One region of the Cetobacterium sp. NK01 genome, then DNA from elsewhere that is predicted to be linked to it. Evidence: riboswitches for the same ligand, from Rfam matches in the RefSeq annotation. Region 1 holds a riboswitch; each other region holds the start of a gene.

Region 1 (4,365 bases):
GCTATATCACCAATTGCAAATATATTTTTTTCAGATGTTCTCATAAATTCATCTACAGAAATTCCTTTTGTATCATACTTAATTTTAGTTTTATCTAAATTAAGATTCTGTATATTTGGAGTTCTACCAGCAGAGATAAATATTTTTTCACTTAAAAAATCACCATTATTAGTTTTTATTAGAATATTATTATCTGTATTTTCAATCTCCATAGATGTGCAATTTAATATTAAATTGATTCCTGCTTCTTTTAATTTATCAAGATAAAAATCTCTCACTTCAGCTTCCATCATAGGTAGAAAAATATCGGATTTTTCAAGAATAGTTACATCTATATTTAATTTTTTAAGAGGAAAAGCTAGTTCTAAAGAGATTATTCCAGCACCAATTAAAGTAATACTTTTATAATCACCTTTTTCATAAAAGAAGTTATGATTTGCCAAGTACTTAACTTTATCTAATCCTTTTATATTAGGAATAAAAGGTGAACTTCCTGTAGAAATAACAATATATTTTCCAATATATTGTTGTCCATTAACTAAAATAGTATTTTTATCAATAAAAGCTCCTTCACCTTTTACAAAATCTATATTTTTGAAGTTAGAAATATGAGGGAGTTCACTATCGCCAATAGCATGAACATTTTTAAGAGCCATTTCTAGAGCTTCTGTCAAAGTTGAAGCAGTTTTAGATGCAGAGATAAAACTTTTAGATGGAACACATCCACCCCAAGTACATTCTCCACCTAAGTGATCTTTTTCAATTAAAAGAACCTTTTTTCCAGCAGAAGCAAGACCAATTGAAGTTGTAAGTCCACCTGCTCCACCTCCAATTACAATTGTATCATACATACTAACCTCCTCTATTGTTTTAATATAGTATATACTATGAATGTCGTATAATTGCAATATTATCTATAAGTTATTTATATATTTTATAAAGTATGTTATACTATAAGTCTAAGAAAATATTATGGAGGAAAATTTTATGAACGATATATTAATTAAAATTTCAGAAAAATATATAAAAAATTTAAAAAACCAAAGTCCAGAGGATAAAGAGAGTAATATAATATATGGAAAAATACTAAATATTTTAGAAAAAGATCCAACGCTTAATTTATTTGGACTTTTAACAGAGTTAAATAAAGGAAAAACATTTTATGAAAAAAATAAGGTTAGAAATAGAAGAGATAGACTTACAAATTTAGATATTTTAATTAAAAATGCTAATACAATTGTGGATAATCTTTTGGAAGATGATGAAGAGAGTTTAAGAAAAATAGAAAGAAGCTTAAATAGATCTGATATTTATAGAGATAGAATGGTTATGAATATACTTTTAGCAGAGTTTCCATCACTGCAATTTCATGATGTTTACTATACAATTAAAAATGATCAGTGTAAGAAGTTTTTATTAGAAGTTATAGATGAGATAAGAAAAAGCAAATAAAATAGGAAATCCTTATACAATTTTTGTATAAGGATTTTTTTTATTCGTATGTTGCTCTCATAGTAATTTGGCCTGTATATTTTCCAGGAGTTTGGTCAGCATCTAGTGTTGTAGAAGCAGCAATATGTAGAGTTGACTTTCCCATTGAAGTTAGGTTAATAAACTTATTTTCTTGATTTACTTTTTCATCAGAGTTAGTGCTACAATTGAAATATACCATAAAAGACTCATTAGAAGATCCATCTAATTTTAAAGGAACTTCAAAGTTATCTCCATCAGGTTCTAAACCATCAAAAGTTATTTTAACTTTAGAATATTTTTCACCATCAATAGTAAAACTAGATCTAGAAGTACCGATAGTACCTGGTAAAAGAGTTCCAAATTCCAAAGGTCCATTTGATTGAACTGTTAACGGTTTAATAATAGTAGCAGTTATATTCATAGTAGCTTCAGCGTCGTAACCTTCTTCAGATGAATAACTAAAAGATGATATTGCAAGTAAAAAACTACAAATTAAAATTTTTTTCATATTTCCTCCCCATATAAATAAAAAAACCAGATACACTAAAAATTAGTGCAACTGGCTGTCATTTTAAAGACCCTATAGCTTTGCGTCATAAAGTTTCCCTTATTTTGCCTCAGTTATTTATTTTATATAAAAATAATATAATAAAAGTTAAAAAAAGTCAACTATTCTTTAATTTGTATTAAAAATTTTATAAAAAGCAAGGAAAATTTTTTTTTAATGGTAAATAGTGTTAAATAGTATATGAAGTTATAGAAGGAGGAGAGCATTATGATTATTGCATTTATAGGTGGAATTGTTTTAGGTTTTTTATTTTTTTATAGTTTAGATTTTGGTGTTAATGAAAGTAAAAAGTTTAAAAATCCTTCATTGTTTATTTTCGTAACTTCTATCGTTAGAATTTTACTTTTATTAGTTGGATTTTATTATTTAGCTCAAAATAGTGGACAAAGATTTTTTGCCGCTTTAATCGGTGCAATTTTATCAAGAGTTTATATTGTTTATTTTTATAGAAATAAGAAAAAATAATATCAATATAATATATAGAAGATGTTTGAAGTATTCTTTTTTTATAAAATGATTGAAAAAAAAACATGTTAGTGATAATATACCCCTGTAATGGTTCTAAAGATTAAAAGGGAATTAAGTGAAAAGCTTAAACGGTCCCGCCACTGTAAAGAGGATGAAAGTATTAAAACCACTAAATTTTAAATTTGGGAAGGGATGCGAGTAGGATGAATCTAAGTCAGGAGACCTGCCATTATGAAAAATCTGCGAGGACGGAGAAGGGGAAACTCTTCTTCCAAATTTAAATTATATTTGGGAGGGTTATTTCTATGAAAAAATTATTATTGTCACTATTTTGTTTATCTACAGCTTTAGTTTTAGCACATGGAGAAGAAGCTTTTGAAGATGCAGAGTTTTATACGGGAGGAAAAAGTGCTGTTATAATGACACACTTTGGAACAACACATCAAGATACGAGAGCTAAGACTATTGATGCAATCAATCAGAAAGCTATAAAAGCTTTTGAAGGAAAAGCAGACGTATTTGAAGCATATACATCTAGAATTGTAACTAAAAGAGTAGCTGCAAATGAAAGTATAAAAAAATATAATCCAAGTGAAGTATTATTATCTTTAAAAAAACAGGGATATAAAAATGTTATTATTCAACCAACAAATATAATTGATGGTGTAGAAATGGAGTCAATAAAAAAAGAAGCTCAACTTCATACAAAAGATTTTACAAATTTAAGAGTAGGAGATGTACTTCTAAGTGATCCTCATCATTATGAAGATGTAATTAATGCTGTAATGAGAACAGTTGGACCTTTAAATAAAAAAGAAGCTGTAGTTTTAGTAGGACATGGAACATACAATTCAGCAACTTCTGCTTATGCAATGTTTGATTATATGGCTAAAGATATGGAGAAGCCAATTTATGTTGGAACAGTTGAAGGTTATCCAACTTTTGAAAATGTTGTAAAACAATTAAAAAAAGATAATAAAAAAGAAGTTACTTTAATGCCAATGATGTTTGTGGCAGGAGATCATGCTAAAAATGATATTGCAGGTGAATGGAAAGAGAAGTTAGAAAAAGCTGGATTTAAAGTTAATGTAAAGTTAGTTCCTCTTGGTGAAATATCTGAAATTCAAGATATGTTTGTAGGTAATGCAAAGTTTCTTGAAAAGCATAGAAGTATAGATATTATAGAAAAGAAAGCAGGATATGCAAAAAGTAAAGAGTTATAAAAAGTGGAAAACTACATCTCAAAATAGAGATGTAGTTTTATTTTATTCTATTTAAAGTTAGAGGTGGTTAAAATGGAAAATGTAAAAAATATCTATTTAGCAGGAGGATGTTTTTGGGGTGTAGAAGCCTATATGGAAAAGATCAAAGGTGTAATAGATACTGTTTCAGGATATGCTAATGGTAAAACACAAAATCCATCATATGAAGACGTTATTTATAGAGGAACTGGTCATGCAGAAACAGTTCGTGTAACATATGATGCTAATAAGGTTAATTTACAAACGCTTTTAAGATATTATTTTAGAATTATTGATCCAGTAAGTTTAAATAAACAAGGAAATGACCGTGGGACTCAATATAGAACAGGAATCTATTACGAAAAAAATGAAGATAAAGATATTATTGAAAAAGAGATTACTTTTCTTCAAAAAAATTATTCTAAAAAAATAATGATAGAGGTTTTACCTTTAATACGATTTGATGTAGCAGAAGATTACCATCAGGATTATTTGAAGAAAAATCCTCATGGATATTGCCATATAGATTTATCAAAAGCAGATTATATAATAATTGATGAAAATAAATACCATAAGCTATCAGATGAAGAATTAAAATCAAAATTAACAGAAAAG
Region 2 (4,365 bases), on a different contig from region 1:
AATGAAGCAAACTCTTCTGAGATTGAGTAATAATAAAAAAAGCCACCTTTAAGGTGGCTTTTACTTTATCTAATTCCATGATATAACCTATAGAATTTACCTTCTAATTTTAAAAGTTCTTTAAATGAACCAGATTCAACAATATTGTCATCTCCCAAGACATAGATTTTATCAAAATCTTCAAGGATACTAAGTCTATGAGTTATTGCGATAACAATTCTATCACTATATTCCTCTTTTATATTTTTTAAAATAGATTTTTCATTGATAATATCTAAGGCATTAGTTGCTTCATCTAAAAGAATCAAATCAGGATTTTTTAAGAATAATCTAGCCATAGCAATTTTTTGTCTTTGTCCAGAGCTCACATGAACTCCTCCTTCACCAATGATAGTATTTTCTCCTTCTGGAAATTTGTCAAAAATTTCATAAACATATGATTTTTCAATTGCAAAATTTAATTCATTGTCTAAACAATTTTCTTTAATAAGAGTTATATTATCAATAAGACTTCCATTTATAATATAATCGCTTTGATCAACAATTCCAAGTCGCTCTAAATAACTTTTGAAAGTTATGCTATTTAAAGGGATATTATTAATTAAAATTTCTCCACTTGTAGGGGTTAACGCTCTTTTTAAAAGAGAAGCAGTTGTGCTTTTTCCAATTCCACTTTCTCCAACTAAAGCTATTTTTTCACCTTGTTTTACTTTTAAATTAAAATTTTGTAAAATAGATTTTTCATCGTAAGAAAAACCAATATTTTTAAACTCAATAGAAGTAATAGGCTCTTTTAATGGAATTTCTCCATCAACTCTATTTTTAAGATTTATAATTTCTGTAAATCTATTAACTCCAGATATTCCTTTTTGATATATATCAACAAGACCAACCATTCTCATAATTCTAAGTCTAAAACGATCAACTAAAAGTAAGAAAGATAAAATAACTCCCATTGTAACTCCATCTTTTATATAGAGATAACCACCAGCCAAAATAATTATAAGTTGTGTTATATTTGAGTAAAAAGTAACTCCAGAAACAATTAAGCTAGAAGGGACCATATTTCTCTTTTCACTTTCTAAAAGAGTAGAGTTTTTTTCAAAAAATCTTTTCTGTGCATAATCTTCTAAATAATTATCTTTTAAAAAAGCAATTGTTCTTAAAATATCATGAAGATTAGCAGAAAGTAGACCTGAATTTTTTCGAACATTTCGATGTCCCGCTTTCATTTTTTTATTTTCTCTATAAACAAATATTAATGTTAATGGTAAAGGAAATAAGGTAATCAATGAAAGTTTTAAATCAAAATCAAACATAATAAAAATAGAGGCTAAAATAGTTATAACAGAGAAAATGAAATCTTCTAAACCTCTATGACAAAGAGTAGAAACACTATCTAAGTCATTAATAACTCTAGATATTAAATCTCCACTTTGATTTTTCTTAAAAAATTCACTAGGTTGATTTAAAAGTTTACTTAAAAGGTCATTTCTCATACTTTGTTTAATCTTACTTCCCATTAATTTTCCATTGGCTTGTGAATTAACAGCGAAGATTAATCGTAAAATATAAAGAACTATTAAAACTACAGAAAATTTTAACAGTAGATTAATATTTTTAGATGGAAGAGCATCATCAATTAAATTTTTAATTAAAAGAGGAGAGTAAACGTCAATAGCAGTCATAGCTAACCTAACACTTAAAAAGAGAATAAGAAGTTTATTTTCCTTTTTTAAATAGTAAATAAGAGTTCCAAAAGATGTCTTTTTCATAAAAAATTTCTCCTTAATATACATTTCTTTCTAACTTTAATAGTAACTTTTTTTTTATATAAAAGTCAATACTTAGCATAATAAATAATATAAATAATAGATGATAATGTTATAAATTTTAGATAATTTGATTGAAATTTGTACGATAAAGTGTTAATATTAATTAGATAAACTGTAATGGTTCAATTTGATTAAAAGGGAATTGAGTGTAAATCTCAAACGGTCCCGCCACTGTATAGAGGATGAAAATAGCAATACCACTGAGGTAATTTTAACCTTGGGAAGGGCTGTTAGTAGGGTGAATCTAAGTCAGGAGACCTGCCATTATTTAAAATTCTGCGAGGACAGAGAAGGTAAAGAAAATTACGCTTCTCTTTTAGTATTTCCAAAAGGGAGGTTTTTTTTATTGGTGAAAATTTTTGATTTAAAATAGTATATTAAAATGATATAGGGAGATTAGGTATGAATTTTTACAAAAACATGGAAAAAGGTGCAATTATAGCAGCACATTTTGGAACAACACACGAAGATACAAAAGAAAAAACAATAGATATAATAAATGAAAAATTAAAGAAAGAGTTTGATAAACTTGATTTTTTTCAAGTTTATACATCAAGAATTATAAATAGAATATTATCTAAAAGAGGTATTGAAAATTTAAATACTTCTCAAATTTTAGAGAAATTAATAGAACAAGGCTATCAACATGTAATTATACAACCTACTTACATAATAAATGGAACAGAGATGGAAGCTCTTAAAAGAGAAGTAGAGATTTACTCTGATAAATTTGAAGATATTAGAGTAGGAACTCCTTTATTGACAGAAGTGCAGGATTATTTTAACTTAATTGAAGTTATAGAAAAAGAAATTGGCAATTTAAAACACGATGAAGGTGTTGTAATGATAGGACATGGAACAGAACATCCAGCATTGTCAGCATATCCTATGCTGGCCTACATAACTAGAGATTTAAAAAACTCTATATATATTGGGACTGTTGAGGGATATCCTAGTTTAGAAAATGTTGTGAAAGAATTAAAAAGAGATAATAAAAGAAAAGTTACTTTAATGCCTCTTATGTTTGTGGCAGGAGATCATGCTAAAAATGATATAGCAGAAGATTGGAAAGAGGCTCTAGAAGAAAATGGTTTTGAGATAGAGGTAAATTTAAAAGGACTGGGAGAGATTGAATCTATTCAAAATATATTTATAGAGAAAGCTAAAGAGTTAGAATCTAGACAACCTGAAGACATATTAGTAAAAAAAGCAGAGTATGCTAAAGGAAGAAAAGCTTCTCATTAATTGGAAGAGTTAAACTCTTCCGCTTTTTATTAAAAGGAGAAAGTATGAAAAAAATAGTATTATTTTTATTAATAACTACTTTAAGTTTCTCTAGAGAGAGTATTAGAGCAGTTTCAACATCACAATTTACAACAGAGATTTTATTAGCTATAGGAGCAGAAAATCAACTTTTAGGAACTTCATATTTAGATGATGAAATATTGCCTGAGTTAAAAGAAAAATATGATAAAATTCCTATTTTATCAAAATCAGCACCTACAAAAGAGCAATTTTATGCTTTAAATCCTAATTTTTTAACTGGTTGGAAATCAATAGCAACACCTAAAAATTTAGGAACAGTAGAGGAACTAAAAGAGAATGGTGTAGAAGTTTTTTTTACTAAATCTCAAGATACTTCAAAAATAGAGGATATTTATAATGACATTTTAAATTTTGGAAATATATTTAATTTAGAAGAAAATGCTTGTAATCTTGTTAAGAAAATGAAGGAAGATATAGGTATAATAAAAGAGAAAAATAAATTTAAAGAAAAAGTTAAAGTTTTCGCATATGATAGCCAAGAATCAGCTCCTTTTGTAGTAGGTGGAAATGGAATAGGAAATACTATGATTGATATAGCAGGAGGAGAAAATATTTTTAAAAATACAAATTTTTCTTTCGGAGTTGGAGCTTGGGAAAAAGTTTTAGACGAAAATCCTCAGTTTATAATAGTTATAGATTATGGTAATACGAGTTATGAAAATAAAATAAAATATTTAAAAAATAACTCTCCAATATCTCAATTAGAAGCTGTAAAAAAGAATAGATTTATAAGAATACCATTGAGTTATATTTCACCAGGAATAAAGGTTAGTAAAGGAATTGAAATAATTTCCAGTGGATTAAGTGAGGATAAAAAGTGAAAGTAAAAGATAGAAATATAATTATAATATCTCTTATTTTAATTATAATTTTAGGAACAGTAGCAGTGACAATAGGAAGTGTTTCATTATCTCCAGTTCATGTTTGGAAGATTTTAGTAAATAAAATATTAAAAAGAGAGATTTTTTTTATTGAATGGAAAAAATCTACAGAGATGATTGTATGGAATTTAAGAGTACCAAGAGTTATTTTAGCTTTATTAAGTGGAGCAGGATTATCTTTAGTTGGAATTTTAATGCAGGCCTTGACGAAAAATTCTTTAGCTAGTCCATATATTTTAGGTATATCTTCAGGAGCTAGTACAGGAGCTGTAATATCTATTGTATTGGGAAGTATTTTAGGATGGTCTTTTTCACCAGGAGTA
Region 3 (4,365 bases), on a different contig from region 1:
GCCCTAAGGAGTATAGAGAACTTTTTCAAAAATAAAAAAGGATAGTTTTTAAACTATCCTTTTTTATTTAAATTCTATTTTTTAGATGCACAAAATGATTCGTATTCTTTAGAAAGAATTATTTTTACTTTTTCTCTCATATTAGTTAACTTATCATCAGATATAGCTGGAGATATTATTTTAATTGCTTTTACATATCTATCTAAAATTTCTTCTATTTTTTGATTAACAATTTCTTTATTATTTTCAAGATTTTCAGGAGTCATATTAGATAAAAATGTTGTTAAAGATTTATATGAACTATCTGTTGTAGATTTGATTAAAGATTTAGTAGATTCTATTTTTTCAGCAGTTATATTAGAACTAAGATTTTTCATATCTTGTTCAAGTTGCTTTAAAGATTTTTCAACCATATTAAGAACTGATATATAAGCTTGATTATCACGATTGTTAACTGTAGTTTCTATTTTAGTAATAGATTCTTTTAAATTATTTAAAATTTTAGTTTCTTTTTCAGAAAAACTTGTATTTCCTAGGTTTATTTTCTTTAAAAGAGACTGAGCGGAATCTAAATCATTTTTTAAAGTATTAACAAAGCCAACTTCTAAATCTTTAAAGTGTTGTGGTGGAACTTTATTTTTAATTTCTTCGATAATAGCTTCTATTTCTTTAATAACAGTTGCTAAAAGATCATTTAATTGATTTTCAACTTCAACAATCTTATCAGAATCGATATCTTTTAAAATTTGAGGCACAATAAAATTAATATTATCAAGTTGTAGTTTAGTGATAGTATTAATATCTTTTAAATTTTCAGCATTACTTTTTTTAGAAATACCTTTTAAAACAAAAATATGTTCTTTAATAAACTGTATAACTTTATCATTAACTAATGAAAGATCTTCAGCGGGAACTATAGCTATTAAATTAGTGAAAAGTTTAGTTGCTTTATCAGATGTATCCATACCTAAAGTTTTTATTTTTCTTTGAATATCTTGGAAAGATTCTTCTCCTAAATCAGCTTTTATAGGTTCGATTAATTCGTTAAAAGATTTAAGGTTGTTTTGGTAGAAGTTTAGGACTTCAGCTTCTACAGTTTTTTCTTCGCTTTGTAAAGTGCTATAGCTTTTTTCACACTCTTCAATAAAATTTGACAAACTTTTTTTGAAAAAATATTTTAGCTCAAAAGACACTATAGGGTGAAAACTATGTTTACTTTCTAATAAAATAGTCTCTAGGTGAATGTTACATTTATTTTCATTTATTTCATTTAAATGAAGATTAGTTTCTATTTTAAATTTATCTCCCTCTGTTAGTATAAAATCTAATCCTTTGTTTACCTCTGGTTTTTTTAAATATAACTTATGTGTTTTGTTACCAAAGGTAACATCTAACAAAAAAGCCTCATCATTTACAGCAGCATTAACTTTTGTATTTAAAATATCTTTAACTTTAAGATCTTCATATGATTTATTTGAATTTTTTGCTCCTACTAACCATTTTTTTAAATTTCTTGGGTTTAAAGCAAAAAGTTCTACAAACATAGGAGGTACATTAATAATTTTATCCTCAATAATAAGAGGTTGTTTATTTGTTTTTACATCATTCATATTTAATCACTCCCTTATAAAATTTAATATTGTCACATTTAATTTACGAATAAATTTTGTTTTTCTTTTTTATTTCTTGAAAGTTTTTATATGAAAATATATACGTAAAATTAAGTTTAATTTTTAAACATAAACTTTTAAAAAAGGTTGACTTGTGCATAATCATTATGTATAATTATGATAAATATGTATAATATTTATGGTTCAATAATTTGATTAAAAGGAAAGTTGAGTGAAAATCTCGCACGGTCCCGCCACTGTAAGGAGGACGAAATTAGACTAAGCCACTGTAGTTTTTATGGGAAGGCCTAAGAGTAGGATGAATCTGAGTCAGGATATCTGCCATGAATATAAAAGAAAATATAAAATCTGCGGTGAACAGATTTGTATTTAGAACTGTCAATTTCAATTCTAATTAGCAATATTCTATTCATTTTCGCATTTTTTATATTTCCGCTAAACTTCACAAATTTAGGAGAAATGATATTATGAAACATAAGAACATAATGGTTGTTGGGACGTCTTCAGGAGCAGGGAAGAGTATAACAGTTACAGGCTTATGTAGAGCATTTTTTAAAGATGGATACACAGTTTCACCTTTTAAATCTCAAAATATGGCACTGAACTCTTATATAACAAAAGATGGACATGAGATGGGGCGAGCACAAGCTCTTCAGGCGATGGCATGTGAGATAGAAGCTCACTATACAATGAATCCTATTTTATTAAAACCCACAGGGGATAGAAGGATTCAAGTGATTGTCAACGGAAAGTCTATCGGAAATATGGGAGGACTTGAATACGGAGATTATAAATCAAAGTTAAAAAAAGATATAATTCAAGCTTATAATACGATTAAAGATGAAAATCAAATATGTGTTATAGAGGGAGCAGGAAGCCCTGTAGAATTAAATATAAAGCAAGATGATATAGTAAACATGGGATTAGCTGAAATGGTTGATGCTCCTGTTATTTTAGTTGCAGATATTGATAGAGGTGGAGTTTTTGCATCAATTTATGGAACAATATCTCTTATGGAACCAGAAGAGAGAGCTAGAGTAAAAGGTGTAATTATAAATAAGTTTAGAGGAAATGTTGATATATTAAAACCAGGATTAGAAAAAATAGAGGAACTGACAGGAGTTCCAATTTTAGGAGTTATGCCATACTTTGAACTAGACATAGAGGATGAGGATGGGGTAACAGAAAAATTTAATAAGATTAAATCAAAAACTGCAGATATAACAGTTTCGGTTATAAAATTAAAACATATATCGAATTTTACAGATATTGATGCTTTACTAGCAAATAAAGATGTAAATGTTAATTATGTGACATCATTTCATGAACTAGGAAATGAAGACATGATAGTTATACCTGGATCTAAAAATACAATAGATGATTTAAAAGATATAAAAGAGAAAGGAATCGCACAAGAGATTATAAAAATGTCTAGAAAAGGAACTCCTATTATTGGGATATGTGGAGGATTTCAAATTTTAGGAGAAAAAGTGTTAGATCCTTATGGAATAGAGGGAGATATAAAAGAACTTCCAGGACTAGGACTTTTAGACATAGAAACTACAATGGAAAAAGAGAAGGTAACAACACAGTATACAGGATTATTAAAAGGAGAAACTGGGTTATTAAAAGGATTAGGAGATATTCAAGTTAAAGGTTATGAGATTCACCAAGGAGTAACAGAGGGGAAAGAAAAATCTATAACTTTAGATAATAGATTAGTAGCCACAGTAAAGGACAATATTTTCGGAACATACTTACATGGAATTTTTGATAATAGAGAGTTTACTGATTTTATTTTAAATAATATAAGAGAGAAGAAAGGACTGGAAAAGAAAAATAGCACAATGACATTTGATGAATATAGACTTCAAGAGTTGGATAAGTTAGAAAAAATATTCAGAGAAAATGTGGACATGAAAGCTATTTATAAGATTTTGGAGGAGAACTAATGAGCATCATTTTAAAAATATGGATAGCTTATTTGTTAGATTTAATTTTAGGGGATCCATATTGGTTTCCACATCCAGTTAGATTTATAGGAAAATATATAACTTTTATTGAAAATAAAATCTATTCATTAAAAAATAAAAAAGTATGGGGAGGAGTATTAGCTTTTACAGTAATATTTTCAACAGTAGTATTGTCATATTACTTAGCTAGGATATCTGAATTTTTAGAAATTTTCTTTCTATACACAACTTTGGCAACGAAAAGTTTAGGTGCTGAAGGGATTAAAGTTTATAAAATTTTAAAAAGTGGAGATTTACAAAAGGCACAAAAAGAGCTTTCTTATTTGGTTAGTAGAGATACGGGTGAGATGGACGAAATACAAGTTGTAAGAAGTACAATGGAGACTATAGCTGAAAATAGTGTTGATGGAATTATAGCGCCTATGTTTTATGCATTTTTAGGAAGTTTTATAGTAATTGATGGAGTTTCGATGGCGTTGCCTTTAGCAATGGGATATAAAGCAGTAAATACTCTTGATTCAATGGTTGGATATAAAAATGATAAATATATAGATTTTGGTATGGTTTCAGCAAAAGTAGATGATTTCTTTAATTTTATTCCAGCGAGATTATCTGGCCTAATAATAATTCCAATTGCAACATTTTTATTAGGAATGGGAATAAAAAAGCCATTAAAAATATTTTTTAGAGATAGAAAAAATCATTCAAGTCCAAATTCAGGTCATCCAGAGGCAGTTTTTGCAGGAGCTATAGGTGTTCAA
Region 4 (4,365 bases), on a different contig from region 1:
GCATTTTTTATTAAAAACTATATTTAAATCCAATATAATAATTTCTTTCTGGTGCAGGGTAGTAATTACGAGTTTTACTATAACTACTATATCCTACATAATCATAATATTTTTCATTAAATAAATTATTAATTCCAGCATTTATAACTAATCCATCTTGAAAATCATATACAAAAGTTAATCCACTTAATAAATAGCTATCTATTTTCTCTCTTTCATTGGCTTCATCATTACTATCGTAAGATTTTCCATAGTATTCCCAAGAGTTATTCATACTTAATTTTTCATTAAATTTATAATTAAAGTTTAATACTCCCTTTATATTAGGAATTCCAGGAATATCTTTCCCTTCTTTAAACTCTGTTTTCATATAAGTTATTGATTCCGATATTGTCAATTTATCAAAATAGTGTTCTAAAGAAAACTCTATTCCTTTTCTCTTACTTGTTCCATCTAAATTTCTATTTTTATTAAATTCATCGTTTTTATTTACTCCATAGAAAATTTCATTTTCTGTTTCTATATAGAATACTGATGTTGAGATATATGTATTCCCTACAAAATCCTTTACTCCAATTTCATAAGTTTCTGTTTTTTGAGGATTAAATTCTCCTGCCCAAGCATTTATTTCATCTGTATTAGGTGCTCTAAATCCTTTGGTATAGCTTACATATGTAGATCCCGAATCAGAATATAAATAGCTTCCTGTCAGTTCTATTGCATCTTCTTTAAACTTTCTTGTTGCAAATCTATCTCCCTTGTATTCAATATTTTGCCTTCTGTATCCTTGAGTAAATCTAAACTTCTCTATTGTAGAACTATTTATTATAAATCCACCTAAAGAGTTTTTTTCAGATTTTCCATTTCCATAAGCAAAATCTCTTGTCTCTCCCTGATAAATATCTCCACCAAATACAACATAATTCTCATCTAAATATGAATATTTAAGTTGTGGCTTTAAATATTTAACTTCTGTCTTGTAATTACTTCCATTTGAAGAGTAGTTTTCATGAGCATATCTTCCTAATAGTTTAAATTCTAAATCAGAATTTATATTATATAAGTAATCTCCTACAAAATTATTTTTCTCTGTTTTTCCATCAATTCTCCAAGCATTTGGATTAGATTGTGTTCTGTCTTCATTAACTTCATCTTTAGTCAATGCTCCCGGAGCTTTAAAATCATTTTTAGAATAATTATATTTAAATTTTAACTCTCCATCATTAAGTTTATATCTACTTCTAAATCCAAAACTTTGTAAATCATCTTTAGAATAATCCCTATATCCATCTTTTTCTTTTTTCAAATAATCTACTTCAACTAAAAGCTTTTCTCCTATTTTAGTTCCATATGTAATTTGCTGTTTTTTTAATCCATAAGATCCTATTTCACTATTTAAGCTTCCATAATTTTTTTTATTTTCAGGTGCTTTTGTCACTATATTTATTGTTCCTCCAACTGCTCCATCTCCGTATAAAACTGACCCTCCAGAAGGTATTACTTCAATTCTCTCTATATTATCTACTGGAATATTGCTTGTTTGATATCCTGATAAATCAATCGAATTAATTGGCGCTCCATCAACTAATACTATAACATTTGACTTTGCTGTAGGCCCTTGACCTCTTATATCAAAAGCGGCATCTGCTCCACCCATCTCTTTTACAGTGACACTTGATACTAATTTTAAAGCTTCTGCTACTGTTTTCGCTCCCCTTTGCGTTATCTCTTCCCCTGTTAATACAGTTATATTTTTAGGTATATCTGCTATTGTTGTCTCTGTATTTTCACTTGTTATAACACTTTCTTCTAACTTCACAACCTTGTCTTGTCCCATTGATAAACTAGATGCAAGAATCAATCCTGCAATATAAAATCTTTTTTTCATTTAATTTAATCCTCCCATTCTGTCACTCGCAGTTTATTTTTATGGCAGGTATCCTGACTCAACTTCATCCTCCAATAGCCCTTCCCAGTTTCCCAGTGGTTTATCTATTTTTGTCCATTTTACAGTGGCGTGACCGTTTAAGCTTTTCACTTAATTCCCTTTTAATTTATAAAAACCATAACGTCTTATTATACTATAATCACTTCATTTTTAAAAGTTTTAAACAATAAGTGAACAAAATATATTTTAAATTAACCTTGATTTATTTATATTTTTTAAGTACAATTTAGATAAAAAATTTTTAAGGAGAGTTTATGAAAAATATTATCCCAGGTTATTTTTATATTTTTGACACTCCATTTGGTTTACTTAAAATTGAAGAATTAAATAATGAAATTATTAAAATTGAACTTAACAACCCTACTTCAAATAGAACTTTTAAACTTACAAAATTTTTAAAAGAGTCGTTTAAAGAGATTGATGAATTTCTAAATGGCAAGAGAAAAAAATTTACATTTAAAATAAATCCTATTGGAACAGAGTTCCAAAAATCTGTTTGGACAGCATTACTTAATATTCCTTATGGAGAAGTTAAAACTTATAAAGATATTGCAATTGCTATTGGCAATCCTAAGGCATGTAGAGCTGTGGGATTAGCAAACAACAAAAATCCCATCCCCATAGTTATTCCTTGTCATAGAGTAATTGGTTCTAATGGCAAACTAACTGGATATGCCTATGGATTATCTATAAAATCCCATTTACTTAATTTAGAAAAAGGTGCAAAATAATTTTGCACCTTTTTTTTAAGCTTCAACTACATTTTTAAAAACTACTTTCTCTACTATATAAACCGTTATTAAATTAGTAAAAAATCCTGGTAATAACTCATACATATAACTATCTAATCCTAAAACTTTCCACATTAAAAATATAAACATTCCAACTAAAATTCCCGATAAAACACTTTTACTATTCACATTTTTAAAATAAAGCACCGATATTATCGCTGGTCCAAATATTGTTCCAAAACCTCCCCATGCGTAAGCTACTAATGACAGTACTTTAGCATTTTGATTTAAAGCAAATAGTAATGCTAATAAAGCGATTACAACAACACATAGTCTTCCAACCCACATTATCTCTTTGTCAGAAACATCTTTTTTCATATATTTATAAAAGTCTTCTGTTAAAGTAGTTGATGAAACTAACAATTGTGAATCTATCGTTGACATTATAGCTGATAATATTGCAGCTAATAAAATTCCTGCTACCCAAGGATTAAACAACTCTTTTATCATATAGATAAATATTTTTTCTGCATCTCCTCCTAACTCTGCAACATTTTTAAAAAGTGGTATTCCTAAAAGTCCAATTGCTATTGCTCCAATTAAAGAGATAATTACCCATATCATAGCTATTCTTCTAGATTTTTTTAATTCTTTTACATCACTTATACTCATAAATCTAACTAAAATATGAGGTTGTCCAAAATATCCTAATCCCCAAGCTAAAGAAGACAATACTCCTAATATTCCTATATTCTCTCCATTTTGTTTAAATATATTAAATGAAATTCCTTTCAACTCAATTCCTTGTCTAACTGTCTCAATATCTCCAATTTTATAATATGCTGCTAACGGAACAGCTATTATAGCTAAAAACATTAGCCCTCCTTGAAAAAAATCTGTCCAACAAGAAGCTAAATATCCTCCCATAAATGTATAAACAACTATTGTTACTGCACCAATTATTACTGCAACTTTGTAATCAATTCCAAGTATTGATTCAAATAGTTTTCCTGCTGCTACCAGTCCAGATGATGAATAAATTGTAAAGAAAAATAGTGTTCCTAAAGCTAGAACTTTTCTTATTGTTCCTTTATCATCTTTTAATTTTTTTTCTAAAAATGTTGGTAAAGTTAAGGTATCTTCTATTTCAGTTTCAACTCTAAGTTTTGGAGCTATAAATTTCCAATTTAAATATGTTCCCACGGTTAAACCTATTACAACCCAAATTTGTCCAAATCCTGAAAGATATACTGCTCCTGGTAATCCCATTAATAACCATCCACTCATATCACTAGCTTGTGCTGATAGCGCAGTTACCCAACTTCCTACTCCTCTACCTCCTATTAAGTAATCCTCGGAACTGGAGGTTTTTCCATAAAAATAAACTCCTACTCCTATTAAAAATAATAAATATGCTCCAAATGTAATAAATGTTTCTACTCCTATCATTTTATACTCCTCCCAAATTTTTAATAAAAATAAAAGAGGGTCACTCAAGTACAGTTTTGTACCTAAGTGACCCTCATCAAAAGAATCCTATTAAAAATAATCTTTTATTAAAAGTTATTTCCCCTTAGATACAGATCCAAAATCGTAACACAAAATGGATCTGTATCTAAACATAAACTAATGCTTAAAACACAAATCCCTATCTAGGGGGGATGGGTTGTCTATTTACATTATTTG

The links. A riboswitch is a leader RNA that binds a small molecule or an ion and turns the genes downstream of it on or off. The one in region 1 is predicted to bind cobalamin.
Region 2: linked by a shared signal. The riboswitch ahead of NON08_RS05340 (sirohydrochlorin cobaltochelatase) and the one ahead of NON08_RS13465 (sirohydrochlorin cobaltochelatase) in region 1 are both predicted to bind cobalamin.
Region 3: linked by a shared signal. The riboswitch ahead of NON08_RS10760 (cobyric acid synthase) and the one ahead of NON08_RS13465 (sirohydrochlorin cobaltochelatase) in region 1 are both predicted to bind cobalamin.
Region 4: linked by a shared signal. The riboswitch ahead of NON08_RS07585 (TonB-dependent receptor) and the one ahead of NON08_RS13465 (sirohydrochlorin cobaltochelatase) in region 1 are both predicted to bind cobalamin.

What each region holds. Positions count from the first base shown of each region.
Region 1 covers NZ_JANIBO010000005.1:12,371-16,735, forward strand. Annotated here, with positions in the region: gene NON08_RS13445 (dihydrolipoyl dehydrogenase family protein) at 1-851, opposite strand, end outside; gene NON08_RS13450 (hypothetical protein) at 988-1,452, shown strand; gene NON08_RS13455 (hypothetical protein) at 1,493-1,981, opposite strand; cyclic di-GMP riboswitch class I at 2,025-2,100, opposite strand; gene NON08_RS13460 (ATP synthase subunit I) at 2,249-2,506, shown strand; cobalamin riboswitch at 2,581-2,755, shown strand; gene NON08_RS13465 (sirohydrochlorin cobaltochelatase) at 2,815-3,732, shown strand; gene msrB (peptide-methionine (R)-S-oxide reductase MsrB) at 3,805-4,365, shown strand, end outside.
Region 2 covers NZ_JANIBO010000001.1:1,055,910-1,060,274, forward strand. Annotated here, with positions in the region: gene NON08_RS05330 (cation:dicarboxylate symporter family transporter) at 1-30, shown strand, start outside; gene NON08_RS05335 (ABC transporter ATP-binding protein) at 66-1,775, opposite strand; cobalamin riboswitch at 1,937-2,116, shown strand; gene NON08_RS05340 (sirohydrochlorin cobaltochelatase) at 2,238-3,080, shown strand; gene NON08_RS05345 (ABC transporter substrate-binding protein) at 3,125-3,982, shown strand; gene NON08_RS05350 (FecCD family ABC transporter permease) at 3,979-4,365, shown strand, end outside.
Region 3 covers NZ_JANIBO010000002.1:327,470-331,834, reverse strand. Annotated here, with positions in the region: gene NON08_RS10770 (PocR ligand-binding domain-containing protein) at 1-35, shown strand, start outside; gene NON08_RS10765 (hypothetical protein) at 75-1,610, opposite strand; cobalamin riboswitch at 1,794-1,972, shown strand; gene NON08_RS10760 (cobyric acid synthase) at 2,099-3,583, shown strand; gene cbiB (adenosylcobinamide-phosphate synthase CbiB) at 3,583-4,365, shown strand, end outside.
Region 4 covers NZ_JANIBO010000001.1:1,550,836-1,555,200, reverse strand. Annotated here, with positions in the region: gene NON08_RS07585 (TonB-dependent receptor) at 11-1,888, opposite strand; cobalamin riboswitch at 1,914-2,083, opposite strand; gene NON08_RS07580 (methylated-DNA--[protein]-cysteine S-methyltransferase) at 2,203-2,679, shown strand; gene putP (sodium/proline symporter PutP) at 2,695-4,128, opposite strand.